3 regions of the Allobosea sp. 2RAB26 genome follow, and region 3 is predicted to be linked to each of the others. Evidence: riboswitches for the same ligand, from Rfam matches in the RefSeq annotation. Region 3 holds a riboswitch; each other region holds the start of a gene.

Region 1 (9,991 bases), on a different contig from region 3:
CCTTCGTGCTGATGTTCATGGTCAGCCCCGAGCTTGCGCTCGTCACTGCCGCGATCGTGCCGCTGACCGGCTGGCTGACCGGCCGCTATGGCGGGCGCATGACGCATAACTGGCAGCAGCTCTTCGGGCGGGTCGGCAGCTTCAACGCGCGCATCGAGGAGAATGTCGGCGGCATCCGCGTCGTCCAGGCCTTCGCCAACGAGGAGCACGAGCGGCGGCTCTTCGCCCGTGACAACCAGAACTACCGCCAGACCAAGCTCGATGCCTACCGCATCATGGCGGCTACCATCGCGCTGAGCTATCTCAGCATGCGGCTGACCCAGATGGTGGTGATGGTCGCCGGCAGCTATCTCGTCATCACCGGCAGCCTGAGCCAGGGCGGTTTCGTCGGATTCCTGCTGCTCATCGCCGTGTTCTTCCGACCGATCGAGAAGATCAATTCGGTGATCGAGACCTATCCGAAGGGCATTGCCGGCTTCCGGCGCTATACCGAGTTCCTCGACACCGAGCCTGATATCGCCGACCGACCGAATGCGGTGACTGCGCCGAGACTCTCGGGCGAAATCCGCTATGCGGGCGTTTCGTTCGCGTATCAGACCGGCCGCCCCGTGCTCAGCGGCATCGACCTGCATATCAAGCCGGGCGAAACGATCGCGTTCGTCGGCCCGTCAGGGGCCGGCAAGACGACGATCTGCTCCCTGCTGCCGCGCTTCTACGAAGTCAGCGGCGGAAGCATCACCATCGACGGCATCGATATCCGCGACATGACGCTGGCCTCGCTGCGCGGGCAGATCGGCATCGTGCAGCAGGATGTCTTCCTCTTCGCCGGCACGATCCGCGAGAACATCGCCTATGGCCGGCTCGAGGCGAGCGAGGCCGAGATCGTCGAGGCCGCGCGGCGCGCGCGGCTCGACGAGGTCATCGCGGCGATGCCCGACGGGCTCGACACCATCATCGGCGAACGCGGGGTCAAGCTTTCGGGCGGGCAGAAGCAGCGCCTCGCCATCGCTCGCATCTTCCTGAGGAATCCGCCGATCCTGATCCTGGACGAGGCGACCTCGGCGCTGGACACGCAAACCGAGCGCGCCATTCAGCAATCGCTTGCGGATCTGTCGCAGGGCCGCACCACGCTGATGATCGCGCATCGTCTCGCGACCATCCGCGATGCCGACCGGATCGTGGTGGTGGATTCGACGGGGATCGCCGAGCAGGGCAGCCATGCCGACCTGGTCAAGGCCGACGGCATCTACCGCCGGCTGCACGAGGCGTAAGCGACCGCCCGGTCAGGTATCGGCCCGAAACCGGGAAGACCGATGCGATCACAGTCAGATCATGGGACCGGACTTCGTTCCGGTTCCATGATCTAAACGATCTGGTTGTGCAACCCCGCGTCGCCACGCGCCAGCCGGTCGAGATTGTCGAGGAGGATGTCGACGACGTTCGTCTCATAGGCGCGCGTCTCGCCGGCGCTGTGCGGGGTGACGATGACGTTCGGCTGGCCCCAGAAGGGCGAGGCCGATGGGAGCGGCTCGTCATGGAAGCAGTCGAGCCCGGCGCCAGCCAGGTGCCCCGAACCCAGCGCCGCCAGCAGCGCCGCCTCGTCGACGACACGGCCACGCGCAACGTTGATCAGGAGAGAGCCCGGGCGCATGGCGGCCAGCGCCTCGCTGCCGATCAGTCCTTCGGTCTCGGGCGTCAGCGGGCAGGTCAACGCCACGATATCGGCCTCAGCCAGAACCGTGCCCAGCTTGTCCGTCGCCACAATCGCATCGATGCCTGGTTCGGGCCGCTCGCTGCGGCGCACACCGATGATGCGCAGACCGAAGGCCGCAGCCAACCTCGCCAAACGCAGGCCGATCCGTCCAAGGCCGACGATGACAAGCGTCTTGCCGCCGAGCTCGTCCTCGCGTCGCGCGCGATCACCGATCATCGGCCGCCAATGCTTTGCCATCTGGTTGTCGCGAGCGAGATGGATCTGACGGGTAAGGCCCAGGATGAGCGCCAACGCGTGTTCGGCAACGGCGCGCTCATTGCCCCCCTGCGCACTGGTGAGGCGAATGCCGGCCGCGGCGAAGGCGGCTTTGTCGAACTGATCCGTGCCGGCGCTGATCGACTGGACGAAGCGCAGGCGCGGGCAGGCGGCGATCAGCTCGTTGCGCCAGAGTCCGGAGACGACGAGGACATCGGCTTCGGGCGCGCGCGCCTTGAGTTCATCGAGGTTGCGAACCTCAAAGCTCCTCGCGGCGCGCCCCCGCGCGGAGAACTCCGCTCCCAACTGGTAGGCGGCATGCGCGAAGCCGATCGTGAGTTCTCTTTCCTGCGGCCAAGGCTTCATTGCATTCCCCCGTGATGACAAAACCCAGCTTAATCATGCGAAACGGCTCCGTCCCGCCGTTCCATGCATGCGCCCCTAGGCGGCACCAGGAGGCAGAAAGGATGCCAGAGCAGCGGCGAGCCTCTGCCAGGACGGCTCGTCGCCGGGCAAGCCAAGCCGTAGCCAGCTCGCATTGTTCTGAAAGCGGCGGACATAGATGCCGTCGCGGCCGAGATGGGCGAAGAGTGCCGGTGCGTCCGGCGTCGCCAACAGCCTGAACAGGGAGGTGCCGCCGACGATCACGCCTCGCGACGCCAGCAAGGCATCGAGGCGGGCGGCATCGCTGGCCCGGGCACCGGCGGCCGCCGCGAGCCAGTCCGTGTCACTGAGCGCCTGCGCCCCGATATGAAGCGCCGGCCCCGCGACGGCCCAGGGACCGAGCGCGGCACGCAAGGCCTCCGTCAGGCGCGCCTCGCCGATCGCGAAACCCAGACGCAAGCCGGCGAGCCCGTAGGTCTTGCCAAAGGAGCGCAGGATCAGCGTCGCCGGGGGCAGCTCGGGGATCAGGCTCGCCTCGGGCATGAAATCGATGAAGGCCTCGTCGATGACGAGCAACCCGCCTCGTCCGGCCAGGTCACGCGCAACCGCCGTGAGTTGCGCGCGCTCAATCACCCGCCCATCGGGATTGTTCGGGTTGACCAGCACGACCACGCCCGCATCGCCCGCCTCCGCGGGCATTGCGCTCTCCCGCACGTCCATCCCTGCCTTGCGCCAGGCCACCGCATGTTCGGCATAGGTCGGGCCGATCACGGCGACTGGCCCGGTGTTCGCAAGACACGGCAGCAGTTCGATCAGGATCTGAGTGCCGGGCGCCGCGACGATGCCGGCCGTCTCGGGCACCCGGTACGTCTCGCGTGCCGCAGCGAGCAATGCCGCCTCGTCCCGCACTCCCGGCAGGCGCTGCCAGAGGCTTAACGGCAGCTCAGGAACCGGATAGGGGATGGGATTGATCCCGGTCGAAAGATCGATCCATGGCTCGGGCGCCTCCGGGAACAGCGCCTTCGCCTGTGCCAGATCGCCGCCATGCCAGACCTTGCCTGCCGCCTCAGCCATTCCCGCCCCGCATGAGCCTGTCCGATTCCCTGCCGCTCCTCGCCGCCGCCCTGATCAACGAGGCGGGATTCGGCTACCCCCAGGGCTTGTATGCGCTGATCGGCCATCCCGTCACCTGGATCGGTGCGCTGATCTCCCGGCTCGACCGGATGCTCAATCGCGAGAGCGCCCCCTTCATCGTGCGCAAGGCGGCCGGCGGCCTCGCCCTCGCGCTGCTGCTTGCCGCCACATTTGCCATCTCATGGGGGCTCACCCTGCTCTGCCGCGGCCTCGGCCCGCTTGGCTGGCTGCCCCTCGCGCTCGTCGCCTCCAGCCTCATCGCACAGCGCAGCCTGCACGAGCATGTCGCACGGGTCGCCGAAGGACTGGAGCGGGACGGGCTCAAAGGCGGACGCATGGCCGTTTCGATGATTGTCGGCCGCAACCCCGAAACCCTCGACGAAGCCGGAGTTTCCCGCGCCGCAATCGAAAGCCTTGCCGAGAATTTCTCGGACGGGATCGTCGCTCCGGCTTTCTGGCTCGGCGTCGGCGGCCTGCCGGGCGGCGCGCTCTACAAGGCGATCAATACCGCCGATTCGATGATCGGCCACAAGACACCGCGCCACCTCGCCTTCGGCTGGGCGGCGGCGCGTCTCGACGACCTCGTCAACCTTCCCGCCTCTCGCCTCACCGCGCTGCTGCTGACCGCAGCCGCCGCACTCGACAAAACGTCAGACCCCGCCAATGCGTGGCGAGCTGTCCGACGCGATGCCCGCCATCATCGTTCGCCCAATGCCGGTTGGCCGGAAGCCGCGATGGCAGGTGCGCTAGGCCTCCGTCTGGCGGGCCCGCGCGTCTATGGCGAGGTCAGGGTCGACGACGGCTGGATGGGGGACGGCCGGGCCGAAGCGGAAGCGGCGGATATCCGGCGGGCGCTCGCTCTCTATCGGAGGGCATGTCTGCTGCTGTGGGGGCTCGCCGTTGCGGGGGCCGCTACCGCGCTCGCCCTCTAGTTCATCGGACCGGGCATCGCATCTGGAACGACGATCTCACCTTCTGTGTTTGCTTCGACTTTCCCGAAAGCCGCAACTCACGTTTCGGGTCGATGGCTCAGCCTCAGAACTCGATCCCGGCCTGTGCCTTCACGCCCGCCGCGAAGTGATGCTTGACCAGCGTCATCTCGGTGACGAGGTCTGCGACGGCGATCAACTCGGGCTTGGCATTGCGGCCGGTGACGACGATGTGCAGATCAGGGCGCCGGCTCGCCAATGTCTCGACCACCTCCGCCAGCGGCAGATAGTCGTAGCGCAGCGCGATATTGAGTTCGTCGAGCACGAGCAGGCGTATCTCCGGATCGTCCATCAACGCCTTGGCCTTGGCGAAGGCGCGCCCGGCGGCAGCGATGTCGCGGGCCTTGTCCTGCGTTTCCCAGGTGAAGCCTTCGCCCATCGTGTGCCAGACGATGCGATCACCGAAGGCGTCGAGCGCCTTGCGTTCCCCTGTCGCCCAGGCGCCCTTGATGAACTGCACCACCCCGACGCGCCAGTCATGGCCGAGAGCCCGCAGGATCAATCCGAAGGCGGCGGTCGACTTGCCCTTGCCTGGCCCCGTATTGACGATCAGGAGTCCCTTTTCGATCGTCTTGGCGGCAACCTCGGCATCCTGCACTGCCTTGCGCTTTTCCATCTTGGCCTTGTGGCGGGCGGCCTCGTCAGCATCGATCGTCATCGGAACCTCCTGCTCATTTCACCTGCATCGGCAGACCGGCGACCATGAAGATCACCCGGTCGGCCCGCGCCGCAAGCATCTGGTGCAGCCGCCCCGCCTCGTCGCGGAACCGCCGGGCGAGCGCATTCTCAGGCACGATACCGAGCCCAACCTCGTTGGAAACCAGGACCACCGGGCCTCGTGCCGCGACGCAGGCCTCGACCAGTTCCCGGCTTGCAGCCGCCACATCCTGCTCTGCCAGTATCACGTTGGTCAGCCAGAGCGTCAGGCAGTCCACCAGGACAGGTTGCCCCGCGGGAACCGCGCGGATCGCCTGCGCCAGGTCCAGCGGAGCATCGATGGTCATCCACTCCTTCGACCGGCGGGCGCGGTGCTCGGCAATCCGGGCGCGCATCTCATCGTCATAGGCCTGGGCCGTGGCGAGATAGGTCCAGGGCGCTGGCACCATCTCGATCAGGGCCTCGGCATGGCGGCTCTTGCCGGAGCGGGCGCCGCCCAGAACGAGGGTGAGAGGGGAAAGGATCGCTGCCACTGCCAAACTCTCAGCCCAGGGAAGATCAGCCTAAGGAACGGACCTGGCGAGCGAAGCGAAGCAAGCCGGGACAGGCGACAAGAGATCACATCGCTTCACTGCGCTCGCAATCACGATCGCTGCATTGCACAGCACCGTGCAGATGGCTAATGATCATCGCCGACGGTGCCTCTGCAAGGAGGTGAAAAGGGAACGCGGTGCGATACCGCGGCTGCCCCCGCAACTGTAAGCGGCGAGTTTCGCGCCATCGGCCACTGGGATTGTCCCGGGAAGGCGGCGAGAGATCCGGACCCGCGAGCCAGGAGACCTGCCGTCAGCGAGTGATGCAATCCAGCGGGCTGCCGGCGGGGTGGCCAAGGAGACCGAGATGACGACGAATACGGCTTCGATCACCACCCAGGCCAGCGCTTCCGAGCGCGTCAAGGCTGTCGCAGCTGCCCTGGCACTCGGCGCAGCCCTGATCTTCACCGTCGGCTTCGCCCATTCGACCAGCGTTCACAACGCAGCCCACGACACGCGCCACACCCTCGCCTTTCCCTGCCACTGAGGGAAAGGCAACATGGTCAATCGTGTTCTCACGGTCAGTCTTCTGGCCGGGCTTCTTGCTGGGCTCCTGGTAGCAGCACTCCAGCATGTCACCACCACGCCGCTGATCCTCAAGGCGGAAACCTTTGAGACGGCACTGCGCGCAGTCGAGCTTCAGCACGCCAGCTTCACCGGCGATGCCAGGATCGTCCTTGCCCATGGCGGCGCCGACGCAGCCGACCACGCCGAGTGGAAGCCACAGGACGGCTTGCAGCGTACGGCCTTCACCACCATCGTCACCATTGCGACCGCGATCGGCTTTGCCGCCCTGCTGCTCGGCGGCATGATCGCAGCGGGCGATGCCATCACTGAGCGGACCGCACTGATCTGGGCGGCTTGCGGCTTCCTGGCCTTCGGCCTCGTGCCGGCGACCGGGCTCGCACCGGAATTGCCCGGCAGCGCGTCAGCCGAACTGCTCCACCGCCAGACCTGGTGGATCGCCACCGCGCTCGTCACCGCCGGCGGCCTCTGGGTCTTCCTGCGGGCGGAGGCGAGCTGGCTGCGGGCACTTGCCGTGCTTGCCATGCTCGTCCCGCATCTGATCGGCGCACCACATCCCGCCGCCCCGGAGAGCAAGGTCCCTGCCGAAATCGCAGCGCATTTCGCCGCGCTCTCGCTCGCGCTCCAGGCTGCCCTCTGGCTCGCCACCGGCTTTGCCGTCGGCGTGCTCTGGCCCTGGGCGACGCGCCGTGCCGCAGCCCCGGCCAAGGCCTGACGCTGAGCGCGATCCCCCGGGATCGCGCCGGAAGCCAAGGAACCGGCCTATGCCCGAAGGCGATGTCACCATTTTCGTCTGCGTCGCCTGCCGGCGCGCGCGGGCGGACCTGCCGGAGGGTTACGACCAGCCCGGACTGGGTTTTGCCGAGGCGCTGCGCGAACGCATCGCGCGCGACGGCGGGACGCTTCCGGTCGAACCCGTCGACTGCCTCGCGGTCTGCAATCGCCCCTGCACCGTCGCCTTGGCGGCCGACGGCAAATGGACCTATCTGATCGGCGATCTCGACGCAGACACCCATATCGCCGAAATCGTTGACGCAGCTGCAAGCTTTGCAGCCAGCGCAAACGGTATCGTTCCCTGGAAAGAAAGACCCGCTTCGTTCCGCAAGGGCGTGGTCGCGCGCGTACCGCCTCTCCCGGCGCGCCAACAAGGATGAGATCATGAACGCTCCCCAAGCCCGCTCGCTGGGCAAGATCCCCTGCACGATCATCACCGGCTTCCTCGGGGCCGGAAAGACCACACTGGTGCGGCACCTGCTGGAGAATGCAGGGGGCAAGCGCATCGCCGTGCTGGTCAATGAGTTCGGCGATCTCGGCTTCGACGGTTCCTTCATCGCCGGCTGCGGCATTTCCGGCTGCACCGCGGAGGACATCGTCGAGCTGCCGAATGGCTGCATCTGCTGCACCGTCGCCGACGACTTCGTGCCGGCGCTGGAAAAGCTGCTCGACCGGCCGAACCCGCCGGAACACATCCTGATCGAGACCTCGGGGCTTGCCCTGCCGAAGCCGCTGGTCAACGCGTTCAATTGGCCGGCCATTCGGTCACGTGTCACGGTCGATGGTGTCATCGCCGTGGTCGATGGTCCGGCCGTGGCGGATGGCCAGTTCGCGGATGATCCCGACGCTCTCGCTGCGCAGGCGGCGCAGGATGCCGCGGTCGGGCACGACAACCCGCTCGAAGAAGTGTTCGAGGACCAGATCCTCTGCGCCGACCTGATCCTGCTCAACAAGAGCGACCTCGTCGATGCGGCCGGCCGCGAACGCGTCAAGGCCGAGATCGCCGCGCATCTGCCGAAGGCGATCAAGATCGTCGAGACGGCCCATGGCAAGGTCGAGCCCGCCCTGATTATCGGCCTCAACGCGGCTGCCGAGGCCGATCTAGCTGGACGCCCCTCGCACCATGAGAGCGCAGAGGACCACGACCACGACGATTTCGAAAGCCTCGATTTCGCTCTCGCCGCGGCGACCTCGCCCGAGGAGCTGGCGGCCCGCGTTGCCAGGGCCGCGGAGGCCGAGGGCGTGCTGCGCCTGAAGGGTTTTTCGGCGATTCCCGGTAAGCCGATGCGGCTCGTCGTCCAGGGTGTCGGGCGTCGGGTCAGCCATCATTACGACCGCGCCTGGGCGGCCGGCGAAGCCAAGGATGGTCGCCTCGTGGTGATTGGCCTGAAGGGCTTTGATCGCAAGTCCGTGGAGGCCGCCCTCGCGGGCTGAACCATGCACCTCCTCCCCTCAAGCGAGATCAGGCTTGACGACGGCGAAGACGCCGTCGATCTCGCCCTGCCGCCGGGGGATGTGCTGGTGCTCTCCTTCGCCGACAGCGACCTTTCGGCGCTGACGGCCGCGGCCGGCGCAAGCGAGCTCGCTGTCAGGCTCGCCTCGCTACGCCGGCTGAAACACCCGCTCTCCGTCGATTTTCTCGTCGAGAAGACGGTGGCGCATTCGCGCTTCGTGCTGATCCGCTGTCTCGGCGGGCTGGACTACTGGCGTTACGGCATTGAGCAGCTGGCGGAAATCTGCCGACGGGGCGGGATACCGCTCGTCGTGCTGCCCGGCGACGACCGGCCTGATGAGCGGCTGGCCGAGTACGGCACCGTCGAACTGCGTTTCGCCGCGGAGCTTCTCGCCTATTTCCGCGCCGGCGGCGGTGCGGAGAATATGCGCCGGCTGCTTGGACGGGTGGATGCGTTCCTTCGCCGCGAAGGCGATGCTTCGGACCTCGCGCCCACCCCCTTGCCCGCGCTCTTCGCCCTTGGTGCGGGCGGTGCTCCGCTCGCATGGCGTGAGGCGCTCTCACAGCGCCCCGTCGCGAACGCGCTGGTCCCGATCCTGGTCTATCGCTCCAGCGTCGCCGCCGGAGACACCGCCATGGCGGAGGCGATCGCAGAGGCGCTGGGTGCGCGCGGCCATGCCCCGTTGATCCTGGCCCTTACGAGCTTGAAGGACCCGGCGGTCACCGGCGAGCTTGCGGCCCTGATCGCCGCGCGCAAGCCCGCCGCCATCATCACCACCACCGCGTTCTCGGCCCGCAACAGCGCCGATTTCGTGCTGGACACCGCCGATTGCCCGATCCTGCAGGCCGTGCCGGTCGGCAGCCCGCGCGACGCCTGGGAGGCCTCACCGCGCGGGCTTTCCGGGGCCGACCTCGCCATGCAGGTGGCGCTGCCGGAATTCGACGGACGGTTGGGGGCGCTGCCCGTCGCCTTCAAGGCCGAGATGACGGACGGCCGGACCGGCCTGACGAGCCGCCGGTTGGTTCCTGATCGCGATGGTGTCGCCGCCCTTGCCGATCTCGCCTCAGGCTGGATCGCGCTGGCCGGCAAGCCGGCTGCCGAGCGCAACCTCGCCCTGGTCATGTCCGACTACCCGGCGCGCGGAGGACGGGCCGGCTTCGCAGTCGGGCTCGATACCCCAGCCAGCGTCGGGGCCATTTGCGAACTGCTGGCGCAGACCGGATACGATGTCGGCCCCTCCGCGCAGAGTATCTTCCCGGACGAGCCAAGGGAGAGCCGGGACGGTCAGCTGGCTCATAGTGACGACACGCGTATGATGCAGGCGCTGACTGAAGGGCCAGCAGAGTTTGCAGTCCCGCTCGCCGATTATCGCGCCTGGCTCGGCGCCATTCCCGGCGCGGCAGGCGCGGCACTCATCTCGGCCCATGGCGAACCCGAGGCGGATCGTGCCTGCGATGGCTCGGCCTTCCGTTTCCGTGTGATCCGCAATGGCCGTCTCACCATCGCCCTGCA
Region 2 (9,991 bases), on a different contig from region 3:
CGACAGGGTATCCGATCAGGCGCGCGACGACGGGAGAAATGGGAGGTCTCGTATTGGCGGCGGGCTGCGTGTTGCCGCTCCTCGTCATCGCCGCCCTGACACCCGATCCTGCCTATGCCTTCCATATCAGCCTTGGGGCGGTCGCCTCGCTTGTCGCGGTGTTCCTGATCGGCAATCGCTGCTTCAGCCCGGCGCCGAGCCCCGCGCCGCAGGAGGTCGACGGCAAGCCGAACTACAATATGGACCCGGTCAAGTTCGCGACCGTGGCCGCAATGGTCTGGGGCATCGCCGGGTTCACCGTCGGCCTGATCATCGCGCTTCAGCTCGCCTTCCCCGACCTGAATTTCGACCTGCCCTGGACGAATTTCGGCCGGATGCGGCCGCTTCACACCTCGGCGGTGATCTTCGCCTTCGGCGGCAACGTGCTGATCGGCACGTCCTTCTACGTCGTGCAGCGCACGTCACGCGCGCGCCTGGCGGGCGACATCGCGCCGTGGTTCGTCGTGCTGGGCTACAACTTCTTCATCGTGCTCGCCGGCACCGGCTACCTGCTCGGCATCACTCAAGGCAAGGAATACGCCGAGCCCGAATGGTATGCCGATCTCTGGCTGACCATCGTCTGGGTGGTCTATCTGCTGGTCTTCCTCGCGACTTTGGCCAAGCGCAAGGAGCCCCACATCTATGTGGCGAACTGGTTCTATCTCGGCTTCATCCTGACGATCGCCGTCCTGCATATCGGCAATAATCTGGCGCTCCCGGTCTCGATCCTCTCGCCGAAATCCTATGTCGTCTGGTCGGGTGTCCAGGATGCGATGTTCCAGTGGTGGTACGGCCATAACGCGGTCGGCTTCTTCCTCACCGCCGGCTTCCTCGCGATCATGTACTATTTCGTGCCGAAGCGCGCCGGTCGACCGGTCTACAGCTACCGTCTCTCGATCATCCATTTCTGGGCGCTGATCTTCCTCTACATCTGGGCCGGCCCGCACCACCTGCACTACACCGCCCTGCCCGACTGGGCGCAGACCCTCGGTATGACCTTCTCGATCATGCTCTGGATGCCGTCCTGGGGTGGTATGATCAACGGGCTGATGACGCTGTCCGGCGCCTGGGACAAGCTGCGCACCGACCCCGTGCTGCGCATGATGGTGGTCTCGCTCGCCTTCTACGGCATGTCGACCTTCGAAGGTCCTCTGATGTCGATCAAGGCTGTCAACTCGCTCTCGCACTACACCGACTGGACGATCGGCCATGTCCATTCCGGCGCGCTTGGCTGGGTTGCCTATATTTCCTTCGGTGCGATCTACTGCCTCGTTCCCTGGCTTTGGAATCGGCGCGAGCTGTATTCGCTGAAGCTCGTCAACTGGCACTTCTGGATCTCGACGCTCGGAATCGTCTTCTACATCTCGGCGATGTGGGTCTCCGGCATCATGCAAGGCCTGATGTGGCGCGCCTACACCTCGCTCGGGTTCCTCGAATACTCCTTCATCGAAACCGTAGCGGCGATGAAACCCTACTACGTCATCAGGGCGCTCGGCGGCGGGCTCTTCCTGACCGGGGCTCTGATCATGGCTTTCAATCTCTGGATGACGGTCAGGCACGGGACGGTCGACGCCCCGAGCGATGACCATGTGCTGCAGCCGCAGCTCGTCCCCGCGCAGTGAGGAACGCTCAGATGTCGAGCACTGATAACCGAGCTCCGCGCAAGTCGCTCTGGCTCAAGCACAAGATCTTCGAGACCAACTCGATCATCCTGGTCATCGGCGTGCTGCTGGTGATCTCGGTCGGCGGTCTCGTCGAGATCGCGCCGCTCTTCTACCTGCGCAACACGATCGAGAAAGTCGAAGGCATGCGGCCCTATACGCCGCTGGAGCTTGCCGGCCGCGACATCTATGTCCGCGAGGGCTGCTACAACTGCCATAGCCAGATGATCCGGCCGCTGCGCGACGAAATCGAGCGCTACGGACCCTATTCGCTGGCGGCCGAGAGCATGTACGACAAGCCCTTCCAGTGGGGCTCGAAGCGGACCGGTCCCGACCTCTCCCGCGTCGGCGGCAAGTATTCCGACGAATGGCAACTCGGTCATCTCAATCAGCCGCGCGCGCTGGTGCCGCAGTCGATCATGCCTGGCTACCCCTTCCTGGCGAAGACCGAGCTGCGTTTCAATGACATCGCCGATCACCTGCGCGCCAATCGTGGCGGCGGCGTGCCCTATACCGACGAGATGATCGCGCAGGCCGCGAGCGACCTCGAGGCCCAGGCCACGCCCGACCACCCGAGGGCAGCCGAGTTCGAAGCGCGCTACCCGAAGGTCCAGATCCGCGATTTCGATGGCGATCCCAAGCGGATCACCGAAGCCGACGCGCTGATTGCTTACCTCCAGGTCCTCGGCACGCTCGTCGACTTCAAGCTCTACGACACCAAGGCCAACATCCGTTGAGCGAGGGCACCATGGAAACGACCTACCATTGGCTCGCGGGCTTCGCCCAATCCGCCGGCCTGCTCTACTTCGTCGGCACCTTCCTGGCCGTTTGCCTCTACGCGCTCTGGCCGAGCAACCGCGCGCGCTTCGACGAGGCCGCCCACACTCCCCTTCGGGAGGACTGAGCCATGAACAAGCATCAAGATCCTGCCTCCGAATTCGATGCCGTCACCGGCCAGTCGACCACCGGCCATGAATGGGACGGCATTCGCGAGCTCAACACGCCGCTGCCGCGCTGGTGGCTCGGCATCTTCTACGCCACGATCATCTGGTCGGTCGGCTATTGGGTCATCTACCCGGCTTGGCCGCTGCTGACCGACGCCACCAAGGGCGTCATCGGCTATGCTTCGCGGCAGGAGATCGAGGATGATCTCGCGATCATGCGCAAGGACCGCGCCGCACTGGCCAGCGGCCTCGCCGACGCCTCGCTCGAGCAGATCAAGGCCGACCCCGCCCTGTTTCGCGTCGCAATGGCACAGGGCAAAGCCGCCTTCGGCGACAATTGCGCAGCCTGCCACGGCGTCGGCGGCAGCGGCGGCAAGGGCTATCCCAACCTGAACGACGACGAGTGGCTCTGGGGCGGCTCGCTTGCCGCAATCCAGACAACGCTGCAGCACGGCATCCGCGTCGCCGGCAACAACGACACTCGCGTCAGCCAGATGCCGGCTTTCGGACGCGACGGCATGCTGAAGAAAGAGGAGATCAGCGCGGTCGCCAACCACGTGCGCGAGCTGGCCGGCCTGTCGACGCAACCCAAGGCCAACCTCGCGCTCGGCCGCAAACTCTTCGCCGACAATTGCGCCGCATGCCATGGGCCTGCCGGCAAGGGCAACCAGGAACTCGGAGCGCCGGATCTGACCGACGCCATCTCGCTCTACGGCATGGATCTCGCGTCGCTGACGGAGACCATCACCAACAGCCGCAACGGCGTGATGCCCGCCTGGGGCCAGCGGCTCGACCCGACCACGATCAAGGCCCTGACCATCTATGTCCACTCACTCGGCGGAGGCCAATGACATGGCACTCGCGGAAAGCGAAGACGCTCCGCTCTTCGCACCGTCGAAGAAGGTTTATCCGCAGAGTGTGTCGGGCCCGTTCCGGCGCGCCAAGTGGATCATCCTCATCCTCTGCCTCGGCCTCTACTACCTCCTGCCCTTCCTGCGTTGGGACCGCGGCCCCAACCTGCCGAACCAGGCAGTCCTCGCCGACATCGCCAATAATCGCTTCTACTTCTTCTTCATCGAGATCTGGCCACAGGAGGTCTACTACTTCACCGGCCTGCTGATCCTGGCCGCCTTCATCCTGTTCCTGATGAACGCTGTCGCCGGCCGGGTCTGGTGTGGCTATCTTTGCCCGCAAACGGTCTGGACCGACCTCTTCCTCGCCGTCGAACGCGCTTTCGAGGGCGACCGGCGCGAACGGATGAAACGCGACGAGGGTCCCTGGACGGCCGACAAGCTTGCAAGGAAGACCGGCAAGCACCTGGTCTGGCTCGTGATCGCCTGGTGGACCGGCGGCGCCTGGGTGCTCTATTTCGCGGATGCGCCGACCCTGGTGCGGGAGCTCGCGACCTTCACCGCGCCGCTCTCTGCCTATGTCTGGATCGGCATCCTGACCTTCACAACCTATGCGCTCGCCGGGATCATGCGCGAGCAGGTCTGCAACTTCATGTGCCCGTGGCCGCGCATCCAGGCGGCGCTGACCGACGACGACGCCCTCAACGTCACCTATCGCTACGACCGCGGCGACCCGCGTGTCTCGGTCAAGCAGGCCACCCGCCTGCGTGCCGACAATCAGCCGGCCGGCGATTGCATCGACTGCTTCCAGTGCGTCGCAGTCTGCCCGACGGGCATAGACATCCGCGACGGCTCGCAGATGGACTGCATCCAGTGCGGCTTGTGCATCGATGCCTGCGATACGGTCATGCTCAAGATCAACCGCCCGCTGGGATTGATCGCCTATGACACCGACGACAACGTCAAGCGGCGGATCGCCGGCCAGAAGCCGGTTTATCGCCTGATCCGCGCGCGCACGCTGATCTACGCCGCGCTGATCGGGCTCGTCGGCGGAGCGATGATCTACCAGCTCGCGACCCGCAGCACCGCGGGCATCTCGGTGCTGCACGAACGCACTCCGCTCTTCGTCACGCTCAGCGACGGTTCGATCCGTAATGCCTACACCGTGCGCCTGCTGAACAAGCGACCGGACTCCCGCCCCTTTGCGCTCACCGTCGCCGGCGTACCCGGCATCCGGGTCGAGACCGTCGGAACTCAGGCGACGGCCGATCTTCGCCCGATCATCACGGTCGATCCCGATTCCTCGCGCGAAATCCGCGCGCTGGTCACGGTGCCGGCCGGCATTCCTCTCGACAAATCCCAGCCGATCACCTTCACCGCGTCCGATCTGTTCGCCGGCGAGGTCGTGACCGCCGGGGATCATTTCATCGCTCCCTAGAGAACGCATCATGACCTGTTGCGGAGGCTTCATCATGCCGATCGATTTTCCAGCCCCGCCGGCGCCAGACCGGCGTCGCCCCTTCGAACTGAGCGGGCGCGCCGTGCTCTTCTGCATGATAGGATTCTTCATCGTCGTCGCGGGCGTCAATGGCGTGATGATGGTCTCGGCCATCCGGACCATGCCCGGCGCCGATGTGAAGAGCGCCTATGAGACCAGCCAGCGCTTCAACAGCGAGATCGCGCGCATGCAGGCGCAGGCCGCGCGCGGCTGGCTGGCCCAGAGCGAGGTCGCGCGCGCCGGCGCCGATGCGGTTGTTTCGCTCGCACTGAAGGACAAGACGGGCGCAGCAGTGACCGGACTCGCGGTCGAGGCGAAGCTGCAGCACCCGGCGACGCGGCAGCAGGACCGCGACGTGACGCTGACCGAAACAGCGCCGGGCCAGTACAGCGCCAAGGTGCCTGGCCTGCATGCCGGCGCCTGGACCCTGGTGGTCGAGGCAACGAACGGTGGCGAAGCGGTCTTCTCCTCACGCAGCCGCATCATGCTGAAGGACTGACCGCATGGCCGCGCAGCAGGATCTCTCGGTCTTCGTCCGCCATCGTGAGAGTGGGGTCGCGGGCATGGAACTCGCGGTGGAGAACATCCGCTGCGCCGGCTGCATGCACGCGATAGAGAACGGCCTCGCCCGCGAGGCCGGTATCCTCAGCGCCCGCGTCAATCTCGCGCTGACGCGCGTCACGGTCGAGTGGACGGAAGGCGCGCTGCGCCCCGAGGCCGTGATCGAGCGCCTCTCCCGGCTCGGCTTCAAGGCATACCCCTTCCTGCCGGCCTCCGGGCGGGATGACGACACAAGCGAGGAAAGGCGGCTGTTGCGCTATCTCGGCGTCGCCGGCTTCGCCTCGATGAATATCATGCTGCTCTCCGTCTCGGTCTGGTCGGGCAATAGCAGTGACATCAATCCGGTCACGCGCGACTTCTTTCACTGGCTCTCGGCCCTGATTGCCTTGCCGACCGCCGCCTATGCCGGCCGCCCCTTCTTCGAGAGCGCTCTCCGGGCACTGCGCGCCGGCGCCGTCAACATGGACGTGCCGATCACGCTTGGCATCGTGCTCGCGCTCGGCATGTCGGTGGTGGTGACCTGGAACCACGCCGAGCATGCTTATTTCGACGGCGCGGTGATGCTGATCTTCTTCCTGCTGATCGGGCGCTATCTCGACCAGCTGATGCGCCGCCGCACGCGCGACCTCGCCGGCAATCTCGCCGCGCTGAAGGCGGAAACAGCGACCCGGCTGATGCCGAATGGCGAGGCGGTGGTGATGCCGATCGCGGCGATCGCCACGGGCGACCGTGTCCTGATCCAGCCCGGCGAGCGCATCAGCGTCGATGGCGTCATCGAGACCGGCCATTCCGAAATCGACCAGAGTCTGGTCACGGGCGAAACCCTGCCGCACGCCGTCGCGCCCGGCGCACAGGTCTATGCCGGTACCCTCAACCTCTCCGGAGCCTTGACGGTAAAGGTCGCGGCTGCCGCCAGCGGCACGCTGCTCGATGAGATCGATGCGCTGATGGCGCGCGCGGTCGAAAGCCGGTCGCGCTATGTCAAGCTCTCCGACCGGGCGGCCAGGCTCTACGCCCCTCTTGTCCACGCCACTGCGCTCGCGACTCTCTTGGGCTGGATCGCCTTCGGTCTGCCCTGGCCCGAAGCCCTGATCATCGCCATCACCGTTTTGATCATCACCTGCCCCTGCGCGCTCGGGCTCGCGATTCCAGCCGTGCAGGTCGTTGCCGCCTCAGCCCTGTTCAAGCGCAAGGTCATGTTGAAACAGGGTGATGCGCTGGAACGCCTCGCCGAGGCTGATGTCGCAGTCTTCGACAAGACCGGCACACTCACCTTGCCTGACCCCGATCTGGTCAATGGCGACGAGATCGATGCCGCAACCTTGCAGGCCGCCGGCCGATTGGCTGCCGCGAGCCGCCACCCTCTCGCCCGCGCCATCGCCCGTGCCGCCGGCAATCCCGCACCTGCGAGCGATGTCAGCGAAAATCATGGCGCAGGCTTGAGCGCGATCGTCGGCGGGATCGAAACCCGCCTCGGCAGTGTCGGCTATTGCGGGGTCGGGGCCGAAGCCGCAATCGTCGCCGCCCGCCATCCGGCTGCCTCCCTGATCGCGTGGCGCCATGGCAATGAATGCGCCGTCTTCGCGGTTGACCAGCAGATACGGCCGGAGGCGCGCGACTGCATTGCCGCGTTGCGCGAGCTTGGCCTCGAGATCCGTATCCTCTCCGGCGACCGGAGCGAAGCTGTTGCGCCTGTCGCGTTGGCCCTCGGCATCACGGAGGCCGAATCCGGCCTGCGCCCCGACGAGAAGCTCAAGGCCCTCGACCGGCTCAGCGCCAAGGGGCGCAAGGTGCTGATGATCGGGGATGGGTTGAACGACGCCCCGGCCCTTGCCAAGGCCCATGTCTCGATCTCTCCGATCAGCGCGACCGACCTGGCGCAGGCATCGGCCGACATCGTCTTCATCGGCGACAGCCTGATGCCGGTCGCCGACAGCCTGCGCATCGCCCGCAGCGCCCGCAACCTCATGCTGGAAAACCTCTGGTTCGCGGTGTTGTACAATGCCGTCGCGGTGCCGATTGCCGTCGCGGGGTTCGCGACGCCGCTGGTTGCTGCCGTCGCGATGTCGGGCTCGTCGCTGGTGGTCACGCTGAACGCCCTGCGCGCCGGGCGCGGCCTGCCCGGCCAGAATACGGGAGCAAGCGCATGAACATCCTGGTGATCCTGTTCCCGCTGGCGCTCGGTCTCGGACTGCTGGGGCTGGCAGCCTTCTTCTGGTGCATGCGCACCGGCCAGTTCAGCGATCTCGAGGGGCCGAGCTGGCGCATCCTCAGGGATGACGACCTGCGCTCACCTGGGGACACCAACCTCAACGATCATTGACGCCGCTGCCGTTCCGGCCTTACCTCGCCGGCGACGGTTCCCTTAGGGGATCAAAAGGGAATGCGGTGCGGATGGTTCGCCATTCAATGCCGTGGCTGCCCCCGCAACTGTAAGCGGCGAGCCTTTCGCCACACGCCACTGGGCCCTCGGACCTGGGAAGGCGGCGTCAAGGCACCGACCCGCGAGCCAGGAGACCTGCCGTCAGCCGTGGTCACACGCGAACACGTTCGGACGGGGTGTTTCGATCGCTTGTTGAACTGCACGCTGGCCAAGGGCAGCGGGCGGGGCCTCGCGTTCGCGGTGACGTGCCACTGACGTCAACGCCCGAGGTTTCACCAGTGATCCGCCTTTCCCCGACCGCCCGGCGCGGCCGGCTGCTCATAGTCCTGCCGCTTCTCGTCTCTGCCAGCTCCCTGCCCGCCGGCCGGAGCTCGGCCCAGTCCGCTCCGGAAGCGATTTCCCTCGACGAGATCGTCGTCAGCGCGACGACGCGGCCCACGCCAGCCCGCGAGATCGCCAATTCCGTGACCGTCATCACCGCCGGCGATATCCAGCGCGAGCAGCGCCGAACCCTGCCGCAGGCCCTGGCCGCCGTTCCCGGCCTCAATATCGTGCAGATCGGCGGCCCGGGCGGGCAGACCTCGGTCTTCATGCGCGGCACCAACTCCAACCACGTCAAGGTCCTGATCGACGGCATCGAGGCCAACGACCCGTCGACGCCGAACCGCTCCTTCGATTTCGGCTCGGTGCTGACCGACGACATCGAGCGCATCGAAGTGCTGCGCGGTCCGCAAAGCGGCCTCTACGGCGCCAATGCACTGGGCGGTGTCATCTCGATCACGACCAAGCGCGGTGACGGTCCGCCAAAGCTGACGGCCCGCGCCGAGGCCGGCTCATACGGCACCTTCAACCAGGCGGTCAGTCTGAGCGGCGGCGACGACCGCTTCAACTACGCCCTCAGCATCGCCCATTTCAAATCGGATTCGACCCCGGTGACACCTGCCGGTCTCGTTCCACCCGGGCGCCGCATCAATCCAAACTCCTACGACAACTGGACCTATTCGGCCCGGTTGGGCGTCGCGCTGTCCGATACGCTGTCGCTGAACTGGGTCGGCCGCTACACCGACGGCTACCTGCTCTTCACCGGCGATTCCGGTTTTCCCAGCACGCCCAGCGGCTTCCGCAGCAGCCAGGACTATAAGCAGGCCTTCACGCGCGGAGAGGTCGTCTGGGATCCGCTCGGCGGGCGCTTCGTCAATCGCTTCGGACTGTCCTACAGCAACCAGGACCGTTCCAACCGCATTCCCAATGCCATTGGTATCCTCGGCCTGCCGACGGAGAATCTCGGCGAACGCACCAAGGTCGACTGGCGCGGCGACCTGGAGCTGATGAAGGGCCAGACCCTGGTGATGGGCCTGCAATATGAGCGCGAGCGGCTGGAAACCCGCGCCCTCACGGCATCCAATGGCAATACTGGCGCCTTTGCCGAACTGCAGTCGAATTTCAGCGACAGGCTCTTCATGGTCTCGAACATCCGCTACGACGATGACGAGACCTTCGGCGGCCACACGACCTACCGCATCGCGCCGGCCTATATCGTGCCGGGAACCGAGACCAAGCTGAAGGCGAGCTACGGCACAGGTTTCAAGGCGCCGACCCTGAGCGAGCGCTTCAGCGATTCTCGCCCGGCCTTCAACTTCTTCGGCAATCCGGACCTGAAGCCGGAGGAAAGCCGCGGCTGGGATCTCGGCTTCGAGCAGCCCTTGCTCGCAGACAAGGTCCGGTTCGGCGCCACTTATTTCCACAACGACATCGAGAACCTGATCGTCACCAACGCAGCACGGAACTCCTATGCCAATATCGGCAAGGCCACGACCAAGGGCGTCGAGGCCTTTGCCGCGCTCGAACTCTCGCCCCAGTTCAAGGTGCGGGCGGACTACACCTTCACCATCGCCAAGGACGACATCGCCCGGCAGGAGCTGCTGCGCCGTCCCCGTCACAAGGCCAGCGTAACGGCAAGCTGGACGCCGGTTGACAAGCTCACCCTTTCGGCGACGCTGATCTATGTGGGTGAGCGCGTCGACGGAAACCGAGACTTCTCGATATCGCGCATG
Region 3 (9,991 bases):
GCCGCTCATCAGATCATGCTGCGCCGTGCCGCGGTCGGTCGTGTCACCCGGCGAAGAAGCCCCCGGCGAGCAAAACGTTATGGCCAGAGTGCGATCGAGAGCGATGCTCGCAGCATTGGCACCCGACGCGAGCCCTGTCAGGACCATCTGGAGCACGAGCAGATAGGCCACGGCGACCGCGACCCAACGGCTCGATTCTGCTCTCTGGCGCCACGCGGACAAGGGCTGCCCTCCTGACGTTTGGATAGCACTGCTGTTGGCCGCGTCAATTGCCAAGGCGCAAACGAGCGTCGGGCACCTCACGCAAGACAGTACGGCATGGAGCTGCATGCGCAGTCCCCTCGGTCCCCCCGTGCAGAGATCCCCGCCCCGCCAAGAAGCTTCGAGAGGCGATGCCGGCTTGACGGCGACGTCGCGGCGGCATCCTGCGCCGCCGCGACGAGCCTCAGGCGCTCAGCGAGCGGCTGCCCGGACGTGCCGCGCGGCTTCAACCATATTGACGAGAGCAGGCCTGACCTCCTCCCATTTGCGGGTCTTCAGGCCGCAATCGGGGTTGATCCAGAGCTGTTCGTCTGCGAGCTGGAGGCGAGCGAGCTTCATCAGGCTCGTCATCTCGCCCACCTCGGGCACCCGCGGCGAGTGGATGTCATAGACGCCGGGACCGATCTCGTTGGGGTAGCGATAGGTCTTGAAGGCGTCGAGCAATTCCATCTTCGACCGCGAGGTCTCGATCGAGATCACATCGGCGTCCATCGCGGCGATCGCGTCGATGATGTCGTTGAACTCCGAGTAGCACATATGGGTGTGCACCTGGGTTGCGTCGGTGACGCCCGAGGCACAGAGCCTGAAGCTGCCCACCGCCCAGTCCAGATAGCCCTTCCACTCGCTCTTGCGCAGCGGCAGCCCCTCGCGCAGCGCCGCCTCGTCGATCTGGATCATCGCGGCACCTGCCTTCTCCAAATCGATGACCTCGTCGCGGATCGCCAGCGCGATCTGGCGGCAGGAGGCACTGCGCGGGATGTCGTCGCGGATGAAAGACCAGTTCAGGATCGTAACGGGCCCGGTCAGCATGCCCTTCATCGGCCTCATCGTCAGCGACTGCGAATAGGTCCACCAGCCGACCGTCATCGGCTGCGGCCGCGAGACGTCGCCGAACAGGATCGGCGGCCGCACACAGCGCGAGCCGTAGCTCTGGACCCAGCCATGTTTGGTGAAGGCGAAGCCGGCGAGCTGCTCGCCAAAATACTGCACCATGTCGTTGCGCTCGAACTCGCCATGGACGAGCACGTCGAGGCCAATCTCCTCCTGCCAGCGCACCGTGCGCTCCGTCTCCTCACGCAGGAATTGCTCATAGTCGGCATCGCTGATCAGGCCCTTGGCATGAGCCGAGCGGGCCTTGCGGACCTCGGCGGTCTGCGGAAAGGAGCCGATCGTTGTCGTCGGGAAGGCTGGCAGGTTGAAGCGTTCGCGCTGCAATTTCGCTCGGGCTGCGAAGGGGCTCTTGCGGTCCGTCATGCTGGGCGTCACCGCCGCGACACGCGCAGCCACTGCGGCATCGTGGACTTTCGGCGAGGCCTTTCGGGCCGCCGCTGCGGCCGCCGAAGCGTCCAGGGCATCCCCGACGCTGTCGCGGCCACCCGCCAGGGCTTTGCCCAGCACCGAGAGTTCGCCCATCTTCTGCACGGAGAAGGCGAGCCAGCTCTTCAGGTCGGAATCGAGATCGGTTTCGAGATCGAGATCGATCGGCGTGTGCAGCAGCGAGCAGGAGGGCGCGATCTGGACATGGTCGGTGCCGCGCCTGGCGACAACCGGCTCGAGCCGGTCGAGCAGCGCCGGCAGGTTGGCCCGCCAGATGTTGCGGCCATCGATCATGCCGAGCGACAGCACGAGCCCGCGCGGCGCCTTGGTCAGCACCTCCTCGAGCTGCGCGGGAGCGCGCACGAGGTCGAGATGAAGGCCTGCGACAGGCAGCGTGACCGCCGTGTCGAGATTGTCGCCGAGACCACCGAAATAGGTCGTCAGCATGATCTTCAGCTGCGGCAGGGCATGGGCGATGGTGGCATAGGTCCGGCGCAGGGCGTCGCGGGCGGCCTCGTCGAGATCGAGCACCAGACAAGGCTCGTCGATCTGGACCCATTCGGCACCATTGGCGGAAAGGCGGCGCAGCACATCGATATAGACCGGCAGCAACTCGCCGAGCAGCGAGAGCGGATCGAGGCTGGCGTCCTTGCTCTTGCCGAGCTTCAGATAGGTGACCGGCCCAAGCAGAACGGGGCGGGTGTCGTAGCCGAGTGACTTGGCCTCACGATACTCGTCGACCGCCTTGAGCGAGGACAGTGCGAAGCGCTGTCCGGTCGCGAATTCCGGCACCATGTAGTGGTAGTTGGTGTCGAACCACTTGGTCATTTCCTGCGCCGGGGCGCCGTGGGAATGCTCGTGGTCGTGGTGGGCATGGCCGCAGGAGGTGTGCGGCTCGGTCTCGCTTTGCGCACCTCGCGCCATGGCGAAATAGGTCGCCAGCCCGACCGGACCACCCTTCCAGCCATAGATCTCGGGAATCGCGCCGACCATCACGCTGGTGTCCAGCACCTGATCGTAGAACGAAAAGTCGTTCGACGGGATGACGGTGACACCGCGTGCCTTCTGGCGGGCCCAGTTGGCGGCGCGCAATGCGGCGGCGGTGTCGAGCAGGTCCCTTTCGGTCGACTTGCCCGACCAATAGCTTTCGAGAGCGAGTTTGAGTTCGCGGCGCGGACCAATGCGCGGCGTCCCAAGGGTCGCGACAGGAAGTGAAGATGACATAGGCTTACCCCAGAAGTTGGGAGCAAAGGCCAAAGCGGACGCGTCCAGGATTCCGCCGGCGAAGAGCCTGCGCAATCGCAAAGCGCTCCACCGGGACACCCCGCCCGAGGACGTTCAGTTCGTCGAGGCAGGTCTCCTGGCTCACGGGTCATCGCTGCTGTCCGGCCTTCCCGAGACCTTGCCGGCCTCAGTGACACATCTTGGACAGCGGCTCACCGCTTACAGTTGCGGGGGCAGCGCCGGCCTTGCCCAGGTCAATAGCGACCTCGACGCACCGGCTTCCCTCTTAGCTCCGGGCAAACAGACCCGGAGAACCACGACACCCCAACCTAGGTCCAAATGCTCGCCGCAGTCAATGGGAATATAAAGACATCTTTATGTCTCCATGTCGCTATCTGCGCCGACTGACGCTGCTCCCGACGGCGGGATGTTCCGTGGTCGCGCGCAGGCGATGCGGGGCAAGCAGTTCCCGCGCAATTGCTAAAGTAGAATAATTAGAATCTATATCTATTATAGATTTCAAATGTACTTCACGCTACAAAATTACATCAGAAAACACTGTGTCAAATTTACAATTGCGAATCCTAGTACCAGCGGACTACATCCACCCGCAAATGGACTGGGGCCTTCCAATGAAGAAAAAATCAAAACTATATTTTTCAGCCGCTTTCCTTTTTACAATCCTTCAAAGCACGATTTGTTACTCTCAAGCGATCGCAGATGGCGGCAGTGCGTCACCGGCGTTCACGCTCGACCAGATTACGGTCACGGCGACACGCGGTGAAAAGCAGGTTCTCGATGTTCCCGGCGTCGTGAACGTTATCTCACGGCAGGAACTCGACGAGCGCATGACGCGCGACATGCAGGACCTCGTCCGCTACCAGCCGGGCGTCAGCGTCAACCGCCTCACCAGCGGCACCGACCCGTTCGGCAACCTCGATGGCTTCACGATCCGGGGGGTCGGCGGCAACCGCGTCCAGATGCAGGTCGATGGATCGCGTGTGATCGAGCGCATCACTGATGGCAATCGCAACTTTGTCGAGATGCCCTTCCTGAAGAGCGTCGAGATCGTGCGTGGCCCGGGCTCCGTGCTCTGGGGCGCCGATGCTCTGGGCGGCATCGTCGCCTATCGTACGCTCGATCCCCAGGACCTGCTGAAAGGCAAGGACAAGCCGTATGCCGTACGTCTCGATGCCGGGTATGACAGTTTCGACCGCTCCTTCACCAAGACCGGCATTGCGGCCTTCAGGCTCACCCCTGCCCTCGAGGCCATTGTCGGCCTGAGCCAGAAGACGGCGGAGGAGGCCAAACTCAGCCGTGCCCGGGCCGATGGCGGCCGCTGGGGCTGCCCCGTGCCGAGCCTGCGCTATCTCGGCTGCGACACGCTGAACCCGCTCGACAGCACGGTTTGGAACGCCTTCGGCAAGATCGTCTTCTCGCCGACGACAGACCATACGTTCAAGCTGACCGGAGAGTATTTCAACAACAGCTCAAAGGTAAATCAGCTCTGGGACTACAATGTCTTGGCGTCTGGTCTCCGCAACGGACCCTATATCCGAGATGAAGTGAAGTCACGCCAGCGCATCGCCTTCGAGCATCAATGGGATGTCGGCACGAGCTTCCTCGACTCGATCCGCTGGCAGGCATCGTTCTCGCCACAGAAGCGTGAGGTCACCAATAATCGCTACCAGACGCAGACCAACAACCAGCAGCGTTTCACCCGCGGCTTCCTCGACTATTCCGAACAATTCTCCCAGCTCGACATCCAGGCCAAGTCGAGCTTCGCGCTCGGCTCGAGCTTCCACAGGCTGACCTACGGGTTCCAGGGCGACGTCACCAAGACCGATTATGAGCGTCGCGACGACGTCCGGAACATGTCGACCGGCGTCACCACCACGACGATTGCAGGCGGCTTCAACTTCGCCAACGCGACGACGACGCGCTACGATTTCTATCTGCAGGACGAAATCGAATTGCTGAACGGTCGCTGGACGATCACGCCGGGCGTCCGTTACGCCAATTACAAGATCGACCCGAGCATTGGGCCAGGCTACGTCATCGTGCCGGGCAAGGCTCCGCGCGAGATCGACTCGCATAAGCTGATCCCGCAGGTCGGCACGATCTTCAAGCTCGACGAGACCTATTCGCTCTATGCCCGCTACGCCCAGGGCTTCAAGATGCCGACCGCGCAGCAGCTCTATACGTCGCTGCCGATGGGCACCCAGAACCTGATCCCGAACCCGGATCTCAAGCCCGAGAGCGTCACGTCCTACGAAGCCGGCATCCGCGGCCGCTTCGACAATGGCTGGTTCTCGGTCGGCGTCTTCCACGCCGATTACAAGGACTTCATTCAGAACTTCGCGCCGATCCTCGGTTCGACCGATCTGACCTATCGCAACCTCTCGAGCGTCAAGATTTCCGGTATCGAGGCATCGGCCGAGTGGAAATTCCACGAGCGCTGGCTCGCCAATGTCGCGTTGAGCTACCAATACGGCACGCAAAAAGCCGATGCTGGCGCATTGACCACGCCGTATAACTCGATCACCCCGTTTACTGCTGTCGCCGGACTGAAATACCTGATGCCCGAATATGGGCTGGAGGCCGAGGTCATCGGAACCTTCGGGGCGGGCGTCACCCGCGCCAGCGCGCCGACCATCTTCAAGCCGGCGGGCTACACCGTGTTCGATGCCTTCCTGAACTGGAAGCCGACCTCGTACATCACCGTCCGCGGCGGCGTGCAGAACATCTTCGACCGCCGCTATTTCTCGAACGTCTATAATTTCGACAAGGTTCCGGCTTCGGCCGCAGTCGCCGCGACCAACCCGCTCGAACTGCAGACCGCGGCTGGCCGCACCTTCAAGCTCGCAGCCTCGGTCGAGTTCTGAGACGCAGCGGACCTAGCGCCACCCGATTGACGGGCCGCGGCTGTGACAAGCGCGGTTGGTCACGCGACGCTCCGAGCGAGACCCCGGAGCGTCGCATCCTTTCCTTGGAGCCCCTTATGACAAGCACCACACATCCCCGCGAACTGCTGAAGCAACCCTCGGCCGAAATCCTGGCAAGCCTGCCCGCCATGGGCCGCATCATGCTGAGCGCACGCTCCGGCGGCGCGACGCATGAGCGCATGGGCGTGGTCGGCACCGTCTCGATCGACGGGACCAGGGCGCGCCTCGCAGGCGAGTTCCACGACAGCACGCTCGATCTTGCGGTCGTGACCCGGCTGGTCGCGGACCGCACCAGCAAGATGCGCGACCGGGTGCTGCCCAGGCTCGAGTGCCAGGACGCCGCCGGCGAGGTGTTGTTCAGCCTGATCGGGCTCGACGGGTTGGAGCTCTTCGACAAGGCGCTTGCCCCATTCGGCGCCGGTGAGGCCCTGGAGCCGGTCGAGCGCGAGAGCGCTGCCGGCGGCGGATCGCCTGATGTGCCCGAGGATGATCTCGGTGCCGCGACCTTCGCCGCGATCCTGCGCAATGGCGTGCCGATCTCGATCGATTTCACGAAACCGGGCCTGGCCCAGCATTGGGGAGGTGCGCTGCCAGAGCCGAAGCCGGCCATGGGCTTCGTCAACATCATGCAGGGCGACTTCCACCTTCACTTGCGCGCTGGTGCGGTCGCAAGCTGGCTGCGGCAGGTCGCCGGCTCGGAGGTCGAGCTTGCAGCGCATGATTCCGACGGCCAGCCGTTCGGCCTCGTGCTGCGCGGCCCGGCCGCGGCCTTCGACGGCGTTCCGCTCGGCAATCCCCATGGCTGAGCCCTCCCTCACCGCCGGATCCGTGTCCCTGGCTCATCGGCGCGCGACCTGGCTCTTGCCCGAGACCGGCGAGGCCATTGCCCAGTACGATCTGATGCGGACGATGGCGCAGAAGCGCGTCGTGCTGCTCGGCGAGAGTCATGACATCGCTGAGATCCATCGCTGGCAGCTCCATGTCACGGCGTTCCTGCATACGCTGCGGCCGCAGATGGCGGTCGGTTTCGAGATGTTCCCACGTCGGCTCCAGCCGGTGCTCGACGCCTGGGTCGAGGGCGAGATGGACACCGCGACCTTCCTGGAGCGGTCGGAATGGGCACAGGTCTGGGGTTTCGATCCCGAGCTCTACCTGCCGCTCTTCCATTTCTGCCGACAGCAGCGCGTGCCGATGCTCGCGCTCAACTGCCATCGGCCGCTGGTCACGCGTGTCGGCCAGGTCGGTTGGGATGCGATTCCCATCGAAGAGCGCGATGGCGTGACGCCGGCTGCCCCCGCGACGGAGGGGTACCGGCGCTATCTCGCCGGAATCATGAGCGGTTTCGCCGGGCCAGATCGCCCACGCGCCATGGAGCCGGACCGCTTCGATCGCTTCATTCGAGCCCAGCAGACCTGGGATCGCGCCTTCGCCTGCGGCATCGCCGATCATCTGGCAAAGGCACAAGACAACCCGCTCGTCATCGGTATCATCGGGCGCGGCCATCTCGAATACGGCCATGGCACGCCCTATCAGCTCCGCGATCTCGGCATCGATGATCTGGCTGTGCTGCTGCCGACCGACCGTGCCTGCCATGACCAGGAAAGCCTGAAGGGCATTGGCGACGCGATCTTCAGGCTCGACACGCCGGAGCCGCCCTCGCCGCGACGCAGTTCGCCCAGGGCCTCTTCGTGACCAGGATCATCTCGCAGATCGCGCTGTTGACCCGGCTCTGCATCAGCGGGCCGGGCGGGCGGGCCGGATTGGTCTATTTCGCGCTCGTGCTCGGGCTCGGCTTGGCCGGGGTCCAGGTTTCTGTCCGCCTGATCGCCTGGACGGCGGATTTCTACAACGCGCTGCAGAAGCTCGATGTCGATGCGACACTGCGCCAGATCGCGGTGTTCTTCGGGCTGATCGCCATCAGCGTGAGCCTGTTCCTGAGTGGCAGCTACCTGCGCAAGATGCTTCAGATCCGCTGGCGTCGCTCGCTGACCGAAGCCGCGCTCGACCGCTGGCTCTCCAACAAGGCCTATTGGCATCTGCGCGACCGCACGGATAACGGCCTCGACAACCCGGACCAGCGCATCGCCGAAGACTGCCGCATCTTTGTCGACAAGCTCACCGGCGAGGCGATCGAGCTCATCACCAACATCGTCGCGCTGGTCTCCTTCTTCGCGATCCTGTGGTCGCTCTCGACCTTTGCCCTCGCCTTCACGGTTGGAGGCGTCGCGGTCGAGATCCCGCGCTACATGGTCTGGGCTGCGCCGCTCTACGTCGCGATCTCGAGCGGCCTGACGCATTGGCTCGGCAAGCCATTGAAATCCCTCGCCTTCGAGCAGCAGCGCCGCGAGGCCGATTTCCGCTTCGCACTGACGCGGCTGCGCGAGCATGTCGAGGCCGTCGCTCTGGCGAATGGCGAGGCGGCCGAACGGCGCCTGCTCGCGGACCGCTTCGGCGCGATCATCCAGAATTGGCGCGGCCTCGCCAATCGCGAGTTGATCCTCGGCTGCTTCACCAGGCCCTATATGCAGACGGTCCTGCGCATCCCGCTCTTCCTGGCGTTGCCGGCCTTCCTGGCCGGGCGCGTCACCTTCGGCGGTTTGATGCAGATCGGCTCGGCCTTCCAGAACGTCGTGACCACGCTTTCCTGGTTCATCTTTTCCTATCGCGATCTTGCCGAACTCGCGGCATCGGCCAGCCGCCTGAGTCATTTCCTTGGGGCTGCCGAGGACAATGTGGACGCGCCGCGGCCAGCGCTCGTCACGGGACAGAAGAACCGGATCCTGCTGCAGGATGTCGCCCTTCGCGTCCCCGACGGCCGCGCCCTCGAGCCCCTCCCCGAGATCAGGCTTGAAGCAGGCGGGACGTATTGGATTTCAGCGCCCTCCGGGCATGGCAAGAGTGCCCTGGTGAAGGCCCTTGCCGGGTTGTGGCGGCATGGCGCGGGGCAAATCGAACGGCCGGATGCCAAAATGGTCTTCCTGCCGCAGCAGCCCTACCTGCCCCTCGGCGGGCTGCGGGGAGCATTGGCCTATCCCGCCTCCCCTGAGACCCATCGGGCCGAGGACTATGAGCGAGCCCTGGGGGCCGTCGGCATGGCCCAGTTGTGGGAAATCGACGAGCCGACCTGGAACGACGCGCGCCGCGGCCTGTCCGGCGGCGAGCGCCAGCGCCTGGCTCTTGCCCGCATCCATCTCCAGAAGCCGGACTGGATCGTGCTCGACGAGGCGACCAGTGCGCTCGACCCGGCAGCCGAACGCGATCTGCTCGCGACCTTGCGCCAGGACTTGCCGCTGGCGACTTTCATCCTGATCGCGCACCGGCCGCCCTTGGGCCTGGACGACTATCGCGCAATCCACCTGTCGAGACGCGACGGCTCTTGTGCCGGAGCCTCTGACGAGCGCCGCGGCGAGCTTGCAGAGGCTTAGTATGTCCCCAAGCTGCCATCCTTGCTGCTGCGGTCCGATCGTTGCGGCTCCATCAGAGATCGTCAGATGACCGCCGCCTCGTTCTCGGCTGGGCCAGCGCTGCGCCAGCGTTTCCGGACCTTGGCCCTGCTGCCGCGGCTGCTGCGCTCGTTCTGGCAGACGAGTCCCGCGCTGTCGGCCACGATCATCGTCTTGCGCCTGCTGCGCGCGGCTCAGCCGCCGCTCGTGCTCTTCATTGGCAAGCTGATCGTCGACGAGATCATGCTCCAGACCGCCTCGCCAGCTCCTGGACCGACGCTGGCGGACTGGGTGGACAGCGGGCGCCTGAGCGCGGTCGCCGGCTGGCTTGTGCTCGAATTCCTGCTCGTCGCCACCGCAAACGCGCTCGCGCGCATCGGAGCCTTCGTGGAGAGGGTCCTGACCGAGCGGCATGATAATGCGCTCGGCGTGGCGCTCATCAAGCAGGTTGCGAGCCTGGATCTGCGCGACATCGAGACCAGCTCTGCGCAGGACAGGCTGCAACGGGCCCGCACCCAGCGCTTCACGAGTAACCAGCTGCTGACCTCCCTGCTGAGCCAGGCTCAGGATTTCGTCACGCTCATCCTGTTTGTCATCGGCCTGTTCTCCTATGCGCCCCTGCTGATCATTCTGCTGTTGCTCGCACTCCTGCCGACGCTCGCCGGTGAAGCGCATTTCAATGCAAAGGGTTATGGGCTGAACGTCTCGGTCACGTCCGAGCGCCGGCAAATGGATTACATCCAGATCGTCGGTTCAGCGGCCGAATCCGCCAAGGAGATGAAGCTGTTCGGGCTCGGCGCC

What was found. A riboswitch is a leader RNA that binds a small molecule or an ion and turns the genes downstream of it on or off. The one in region 3 is predicted to bind cobalamin.
Region 1: it holds a riboswitch for cobalamin, as region 3 does, so the genes downstream of both, AB4118_RS14315 (CbtB domain-containing protein) here and metE (5-methyltetrahydropteroyltriglutamate--homocysteine S-methyltransferase) in region 3, are expected to answer to the same signal.
Region 2: it holds a riboswitch for cobalamin, as region 3 does, so the genes downstream of both, AB4118_RS11355 (TonB-dependent receptor plug domain-containing protein) here and metE (5-methyltetrahydropteroyltriglutamate--homocysteine S-methyltransferase) in region 3, are expected to answer to the same signal.

The regions. Positions count from the first base shown of each region.
Region 1 is NZ_JBFRGS010000006.1:376,028-386,018, forward strand. Features, by position in the region: gene AB4118_RS14285 (ABC transporter ATP-binding protein) at 1-1,271, shown strand, start outside; gene AB4118_RS14290 (D-2-hydroxyacid dehydrogenase) at 1,364-2,335, opposite strand; gene cobD (threonine-phosphate decarboxylase CobD) at 2,411-3,427, opposite strand; gene cbiB (adenosylcobinamide-phosphate synthase CbiB) at 3,439-4,419, shown strand; gene cobO (cob(I)yrinic acid a,c-diamide adenosyltransferase) at 4,523-5,134, opposite strand; gene cobU (bifunctional adenosylcobinamide kinase/adenosylcobinamide-phosphate guanylyltransferase) at 5,148-5,672, opposite strand; cobalamin riboswitch at 5,813-5,995, shown strand; gene AB4118_RS14315 (CbtB domain-containing protein) at 6,034-6,213, shown strand; gene AB4118_RS14320 (CbtA family protein) at 6,226-6,966, shown strand; gene AB4118_RS14325 (DUF1636 family protein) at 7,016-7,405, shown strand; gene cobW (cobalamin biosynthesis protein CobW) at 7,410-8,459, shown strand; gene cobN (cobaltochelatase subunit CobN) at 8,463-9,991, shown strand, end outside.
Region 2 is NZ_JBFRGS010000005.1:202,796-212,786, reverse strand. Features, by position in the region: gene ccoN (cytochrome-c oxidase, cbb3-type subunit I) at 1-1,661, shown strand, start outside; gene ccoO (cytochrome-c oxidase, cbb3-type subunit II) at 1,673-2,437, shown strand; gene AB4118_RS11385 (cbb3-type cytochrome c oxidase subunit 3) at 2,449-2,604, shown strand; gene ccoP (cytochrome-c oxidase, cbb3-type subunit III) at 2,608-3,495, shown strand; gene ccoG (cytochrome c oxidase accessory protein CcoG) at 3,497-4,933, shown strand; gene AB4118_RS11370 (FixH family protein) at 4,968-5,492, shown strand; gene AB4118_RS11365 (heavy metal translocating P-type ATPase) at 5,497-7,704, shown strand; gene ccoS (cbb3-type cytochrome oxidase assembly protein CcoS) at 7,701-7,877, shown strand; cobalamin riboswitch at 7,895-8,094, shown strand; gene AB4118_RS11355 (TonB-dependent receptor plug domain-containing protein) at 8,216-9,991, shown strand, end outside.
Region 3 is NZ_JBFRGS010000011.1:52,279-62,269, forward strand. Features, by position in the region: gene AB4118_RS21205 (hypothetical protein) at 1-222, opposite strand, end outside; gene metE (5-methyltetrahydropteroyltriglutamate--homocysteine S-methyltransferase) at 454-2,802, opposite strand; cobalamin riboswitch at 2,912-3,136, opposite strand; gene AB4118_RS21215 (TonB-dependent hemoglobin/transferrin/lactoferrin family receptor) at 3,435-5,687, shown strand; gene AB4118_RS21220 (hypothetical protein) at 5,804-6,553, shown strand; gene AB4118_RS21225 (ChaN family lipoprotein) at 6,546-7,439, shown strand; gene AB4118_RS21230 (ABC transporter ATP-binding protein/permease) at 7,436-9,172, shown strand; gene AB4118_RS21235 (ABC transporter ATP-binding protein) at 9,239-9,991, shown strand, end outside.